2 regions of the Kitasatospora sp. NPDC087271 genome follow, and region 1 is predicted to be linked to the other one. Evidence: riboswitches for the same ligand, from Rfam matches in the RefSeq annotation. Region 1 holds a riboswitch; the other holds the start of a gene.
What was found. A riboswitch is a leader RNA that binds a small molecule or an ion and turns the genes downstream of it on or off. The one in region 1 is predicted to bind thiamine pyrophosphate.
Positions count from the first base shown of each region.

Region 2: linked by a shared signal. The riboswitch ahead of thiO (glycine oxidase ThiO) and the one ahead of ACIO9K_RS04970 (purine-cytosine permease family protein) in region 1 are both predicted to bind thiamine pyrophosphate.

Region 1 covers NZ_JBIUYQ010000002.1:407,980-411,350, reverse strand. Annotated here, with positions in the region: gene ACIO9K_RS04970 (purine-cytosine permease family protein) at 1-1,316, opposite strand, end outside; TPP riboswitch at 1,309-1,456, opposite strand; gene ACIO9K_RS04965 (S1C family serine protease) at 1,768-3,371, shown strand, end outside.
Region 2 covers NZ_JBIUYQ010000016.1:151,804-155,174, forward strand. Annotated here, with positions in the region: gene ACIO9K_RS25455 (Rv2175c family DNA-binding protein) at 1-115, opposite strand, end outside; gene ACIO9K_RS25460 (FAD-dependent oxidoreductase) at 158-1,366, opposite strand; TPP riboswitch at 1,451-1,563, shown strand; gene thiO (glycine oxidase ThiO) at 1,567-2,742, shown strand; gene thiS (sulfur carrier protein ThiS) at 2,739-3,008, shown strand; gene ACIO9K_RS25475 (thiazole synthase) at 3,010-3,371, shown strand, end outside.

The DNA of each region.
Region 1 (3,371 bases):
CACCAGCCGGCCACCGCGGTCGGCGCGATGAACTGGTAGACCGCGAAGCCCAGCACCCACGGCAGCAGCATCAGGCGGCGCGAGGGCGCGTCGGCGGAGAGGTTCCAGCCGTACCGGCCGGCGCCGAAGAAGTAGTCCACCGCCAGCACCGCCAGCAGCGGCACGAAGACCGAGCCGATCAGACCGAGGAAGTTGGTGTAGGTGTCGGTGAACTTGTCGATCTGCAGTGCCAGCACGGTGATCAGCAGGCCGATCCCGCCGGTCAGCACCCGGCGGTCCACCTTCGGCAGCAGGTTCTGCACCGACATCGCGGTCGAGTACACGTTGGCGAAGGACTGGTCCGTCTCGCGCAGCACCAGCACCAGCAGGAACAGCCAGCCGGCCCAGACGCCGAGGAAGGAGTCGAAGATCTTGTTCGGGTCGCCGTCGGACTGCAGCAGGGCCATCAGGCCGAGCACGTAGCACCAGACCTGGGCGATCGTGTAGCCGGAGAAGCTGCCCCAGAACGCCGAGCGTGCGGTGCGCGAGTGCCGGGTGTAGTCGGCGGCCAGCGGGACGAAGGAGATCGACACCGCGATCATCGCGTCGGTGGCGCCCAGGAAGCCGTGCCAGTTGCCGGCGCCCGGGTCGGGCACCCCCTGGCGGCCCAGCTGGACGGTGAAGTACACCATCGCGACGGCGACCGCACCGGCCACGAAGCGGCGCAGCACCGCGATCGAGCCCAGCGGCCAGATGGTCAGCGCGGTGGTCAGCGCGCCCGCCAGGAGCACGAACAGCCAGCGGTAGCCGTCGGTGTGGGCGACGGTCTGCGCGCCCGCCGCGATCGTCAGCAGCTCGAACACGCCCCAGCCGACGCACTGGACGATGTTCAGCACCGTCGGGACGTACGACAGCCGGGTGCCGAACAGCCCGCGCAGGTTCGCCATCGCGGGCGCGCCGGTACGGGCCCCGATCAGCGCGGCCACGCCGAGCATCGCGGTGCCGACCACGGTGCCGGCCACGATCGCGGTCACCGCGGCGGCCAGCGACAGCTCGCCGCCCTTGGCGCCGAGCACGGTCGCGGCGGTGGAGAAGCCGATCAGGCTGACGCCCAGGTTCATCCAGAGCGCGAAGTGGTCCCGGAAGCGCAGCGTGCGCGGCGGCTCCGTGTCCAGCACGAGCGGCGCCTCGGCACGCTCCGGGCGCTCCAGGACGGCGGTCGCCGTGCCGGTGGGGCCCGCGTGACCGCTGTCACCGCCGTGAGCGGTCGGGGACGGTTCGGGGAAACCCTTGGACGCGGGCGCGTCCGAAGAAGAGGATGGCGAAGCAGGCGACATGGCCGATACTCCCTACGCCGGCATTACCCGGACAGGTTCCGGCGGTCTGCGCCCCCTCGACGGTCCGCCCACGATCCCGTGGCGTACGGTCGACCAGCGCACTCTCAGCCTGGATGGTCCAAGCTCCCGCGTGTCAGTTGTGAGCGACAGGCTAACCGGCCCGGGGGTGAACGCCAAGGCCACGGGGTGTGCGGCCCGCATCGCGGGACGCCCGGCGGAGGTGGGGAGCCTCCGGTCGTCGGCCTGGTCTTCGGTTCGGCCGTCGACTTGCTCGTCGCTCGGTCGTCGGTCGGTCGTCGGTCGGTCGTCGGCGCAGGACAGCCTGGTCGGCGGCCCGGCTGTCGGCGGCGGCTAAGGATTCTTATGAGTTATTCAGAGGGGTCCTTACGGCAAACGAATCGGCAGTACGAAAAACTATGGTCCTTGGTTCTGTCAGCTATGGAGGTCGTTCGTGAGCACCGAGCGCGAGGTTGGGCCCACCGGGCCGCAGGGGGAGCAGCCCTCGGGCGGCCAGGCGGCGGCTGTTCCCGCTTCCGACGGCCACGCCTCGGGCGGGCACCAGCCGACACTGGCCTTCGGCCGGGTCCCCGAGCCCGGGGCCGCTCCGGCCGCCGAGGCCGCACCGGCTGAGGCGGCGCCGACGGAGGGCGTTGCGGCCGAGGGCGGTCCGGCCGAGGGCGGGTACCAGCCCACCGTGGCCTTCACCAAGGTCCCCGCGCCGGAGGCGCCCCCGCAGGCCCCGGCCGCGCAGGTCGTCGACGCACCGGCCGCCCCGGTCGACGCCGCCACCGGCTACATCGACGCGCCGCCGCCGGTCCTGCCGCCCGCCCCGCCGGTCCCGGCCGCGCCGGCGGCACCCGTCGCACCCGTCGCCGAGAGCCCGGCCCTGCCGCCGGGTGCCAACCCGTACGCCACCCCGGCCCACGGCGTCCCCGCCGCCGGCCCGCACGACCCGTACGGCACCCCGGCCGCCCCCGGCGCGCCCGCCGCGCACCCCGCGCCCGGCCACCACCCGTTCGGCGCCGGCCAGCCGCTCGGCGGCTGGGGTGCCTCCCACGACGCCGGCGGCGGCGCGGGCTACCCGGGTGGCCCGGCCGGACCGCTCGGCTACCCGGCCGACTACCCCGGCGGCCCCGGCGGCCCGCGCAAGAAGCGCGGCGGCCTGGTCGCCCTGATCGCCGCCGTCGCGCTGGTCGCCGGCGTGGCCGGCGGTGCGCTCGGCGTGACCGTCGCGGACCGCAACGACAGCACCAACAGCGCCGACGACCACCGCAGCACCACCGTCCAGGCCAGCAACACCCAGAAGAACGAGCCCGCCCCCGGCTCGATCGCCGGCATCGCGCAGAAGGCGCTGCCCAGCGTCGTCACCATCAAGGCGCAGGGCAACGGCGAGTCCGGCACCGGCACCGGCTTCGTCTTCGACACCGAGGGCCACATCCTCACCAACAACCACGTGGTCGCGCCGACCCTCAACGGCGGCAAACTGACGGTCAAGTTCGCCGACGGCACGTCCTACAACGCGTCCGTGCTGGGCCACGCCGAGGGCTACGACGTCGCCGTGGTCAAGATCGACAACCCGCCGAAGAGCAAGCTGGCCCCGCTTCCGCTGGCCGACTCCGACAAGGTCAACGTCGGTGACGCCACCGTCGCGATCGGTGCGCCGTACGGCCTGGAGTCCACCGTCACCAGCGGCATCGTCAGCGCCAAGGACCGCCCGGTCGCCTCCGGCGACGAGACCGGCGGCCAGTCCTCCTACATGAACGCCCTGCAGACCGACGCCTCGATCAACCCCGGCAACTCCGGCGGCCCGCTGCTCGACTCCAGCGGCTCGGTGATCGGCATCAACTCGGCGATCCAGTCCAACGCCTCCGCCAACGGCCGGGCCGGCAGCATCGGCCTCGGCTTCGCCATCCCGATCAACCAGGCCAAGTGGGTCGCCGACACCCTGATCAAGACCGGCAAGCCGGTCTACGCCAAGCTCGACGTGCTGCGCAACGACGACTACAAGGGCGACGGCGCGCAGATCCAGACCCGCGACATCCAGGGCCAGCCGGC
Region 2 (3,371 bases), on a different contig from region 1:
CGCTGCGGACCAGGTCGCGCACCTCGGTGACGCGCACCCCCCACTGCTCCGAGATGTCGGGCAGGTACATCCACTCGGAAACCAGGGCTTCAATCTTGCTTTCAATCTCACTCACGCCACCAGACTGCCACCTCCACAGCCCCCCGCGCACCAGCCGCTACCCCGCGACCGCCGACTTCAGCGGCACCGAGGGGTCCGCCGCGCGGGCCCGGTCCAGCGCGGTGCCGCGCTCGATCAGCCGGCGGCCCTGGGTGAGGTCGCGCGGCCGGTCGACGGCCAGCAGCGCGCTCGGCACCCCGTCGCGCAGCCAGAGCGCCGTCCAGGAGGCGTCCTGCGGGCCGCCGCGCCACAGCAGTTCGTCGCCCTCGGCGTGCCGCCCGGCGTACTGGACCATCCGCCCGAACTGCTCCGACCAGAAGTACGGCACCGGGTCGTACGGCGGCGCGTCCGCGCCGAGGACGGCGGCCGCCACGGCCTCGCCGGACTGCAACGCGTGGTCCCAGTGCTGGACGGCCAGCCGGGCGCCGGAACGGGCGGACGGGTAGCTGACGCAGTCCCCGGCCGCGAAGACGCCGGGCAGGCCGGTGCGCAGCCGCCCGTCCACCAGGACGGCGCCGGTGCCGTCCAGCTCGACGCCGGAACCGGCCAGCCAGCCCGTCGCGGGCCGGGCGCCGACGCCGACCACGACCTCGTCGGCGGGCAGGTGCGAGCCGTCCGCCAGCAGCACCGCGCCCTCCTCGACGGCGGCCACGCCGACCCCGCAGCGCAGGTCGACACCGGCCTCGGCGTACCAGGCGGCCATCGCCGAACCGACCTCGGCCGGCAGCGCGCCGGGGACGGGCGCCGGGCCCGCCTCGACCACCGTCACCTCGCAGCCGGCCGCGCGGGCGGCGGTGGACACCTCGGCGCCGATCCAGCCCGCGCCGACCAGCACCAGCCGCAGGCCGGGCCGCAGCAGGGCGCGCAGCGCCAGCGCGTCGTCCAGGGTGTGCAGCAGGTGCGCGCGCTCGGCGCCGGGCAGGGCGCGCGGGGTGGCGCCGGTGGCGATCACCAGGGCGTCGTAGGGGAGGTCGCCGGCGTCGGTGTGCAGCACGCCGGGGGCGAGGCCGGTGGCGCGGCGGCCGGTGAGCAGTTCGATGCCCAGGTGCGGGTAGTCGATGTCCAGGGTGGTGGCGTCGGCCTTGCCGAGCAGCACGTCCTTGGAGAGCGGCGGCCGGTCGTACGGCGCGTGCGGCTCCTCCCCGACCAGCGTGATCCGCCCCCGCCAGCCACCCTGCCGCAGCTTCAGGGCGCACTGCGCCCCGGCCAGCCCGGCCCCGACGACGACCACCTGATCCGTTCCGTTCAGCTCTGCCACGCCCGTCACTGTACTCAGCGCCCTGCCGGGGCCACCGGCCCGTCCACCCCGCGTACGGGCCTTCGGCCGGGCCCGCCCCCGGCGTTATGGTGGGGGCACCATCACGGGAGCCCGGCGTACCGGGCTGAGAGGCGGGCTGGCACGGCCCGCGACCGTCCGAACCTGATCCGGGTCATTCCGGCGAAGGGAGAAGAGCAGCCTTGTCACGCTTGCCCGAGGAAACCCACGCCGACGTGCTGGTGATCGGCGGGGGCGTCATCGGCCTCGCCGTCGCCTGGCGCGCCGCGCGGCGCGGGCTGGGGAACATCGTCGTGGTCGACCCCTCCCCCGGCGGCGGGGCGGCCGGGGTCGCGGCCGGGATGCTCGCCCCGGTCACCGAGCTGCAGTACGGCGAGGAGCCGCTGCTGCGCCTCGGCATGGCCTCCAACCAGCGGTACGGGGACTTCGCCGCCGAGCTCACCGAGGCGAGCGGCGGCCTGGACACCGGGTACCGCCGGTGCGGCACGATCGCCGTCGCGCTGGACTCCGACGACCGCGAGGAACTGCGCGAGTTGCACGCCTTCCACCAGCGGCTCGGCCTGGACTCGGCCTGGCTGACCGGCCGGGAGGCCCGCAGGCTGGAGCCGATGCTCGCCCCCGGCGTGCGCGGCGGCCTGCACGTCGCGGACGACCACCAGGTGGATCCCCGCCGGCTGCTGACCGCCCTGGTGGCCGCCTGCGAGCTCGCCGGGGTCGTGCTCCACCGGGCCGAGGCCGTCGGGCTGCTGGTCGAGGACGGCCGCGCGGTCGGCGCCCGGCTCGGCACCGGCGAGACCCGGAGGGCCGACCAGGTGGTGCTCGCGGCCGGCCCGCACAGCCACCGGCTGCCCGGGCTGCCGGAGGGCGTGCTGCCGGCCGTCCGCCCGGTGAAGGGGCAGATCCTGCGGCTGCGGATCCCCGAGGCGTACCGGCCGTTCCTGTCCCGCAACGTCCGCGCGGTGGTGCGCGGACAGCACCTGTACCTGGTGCCCCGGGAGAACGGCGAGCTGGTGATCGGCGCGACCACCGAGGAGCAGGGCTACGACACCACGGTCACCGCCGGCGGGGTGTACGAACTGCTGCGCGACGCCCACGAGTTGGTGCCGGGCATCACCGAACTCCTGCTGCTGGAGACCTCGGCCGGGCTGCGTCCCGGCTCGCCGGACAACGCCCCGCTGCTGGGCCCGACCGCGCTGCCCGGGCTGGTCGCCGCCACCGGCCACTACCGCAACGGCGTGCTGCTCACCCCGGTGACCGCCGACCTGCTCGCCGAGTACCTGGCGACCGGCGAACTCCCCGAGCTTGCACAGCCGTTCACACCCACCCGGTTCTCCCCCGACCGCTCCACCACGAAGGCCTCCGCATGACCGAGATCGCACCACCCCAGACCACACCGGCCCAGATCACACCGGCCCAGACCACGCCGGCCGAGATCGGGCTGACCGTCAACGGCGAGCCCCGCCGGGTGTCCGCCACGACCACCCTCGCGGAGGTGGTGGCCACCCTCAGCGCCGCCCACAGCGGCGTCGCCGCCGCCCTCAACGAGGCCGTGGTGCCGCGCAGTTCGTGGCCGGCCACGGAACTGTCGGCGGGCGACCGGATCGAGATCCTCACCGCCGTCCAGGGAGGCTGACATGGCTGACGACCTGCTGACCATCGCCGGGGAGTCCTTCGGCTCCCGGCTGATCATGGGCACCGGCGGCGCACCCAGCCTGGAGATCCTGGAACGGGCGCTGCTGGCCTCCGGCACCGAGCTGACCACCGTGGCGATGCGCCGGGTCGACGCCGGCACCCAGGGCTCCGTCCTGGACGTGCTGACCCGCAACGGCATCCGGGTGCTGCCCAACACGGCGGGCTGCTTCACCGCCGGGGAGGCCGTGCTGACCGCCCGGCTGGCCCGCGAGGCGCTCGGCACCGACTGGGTGAAGCTGGAGGTGATCGCCGACGAGCGGACCCTCCTGCCGGACCCGATCGAGCTGCTGGACGCCGCCGAGAC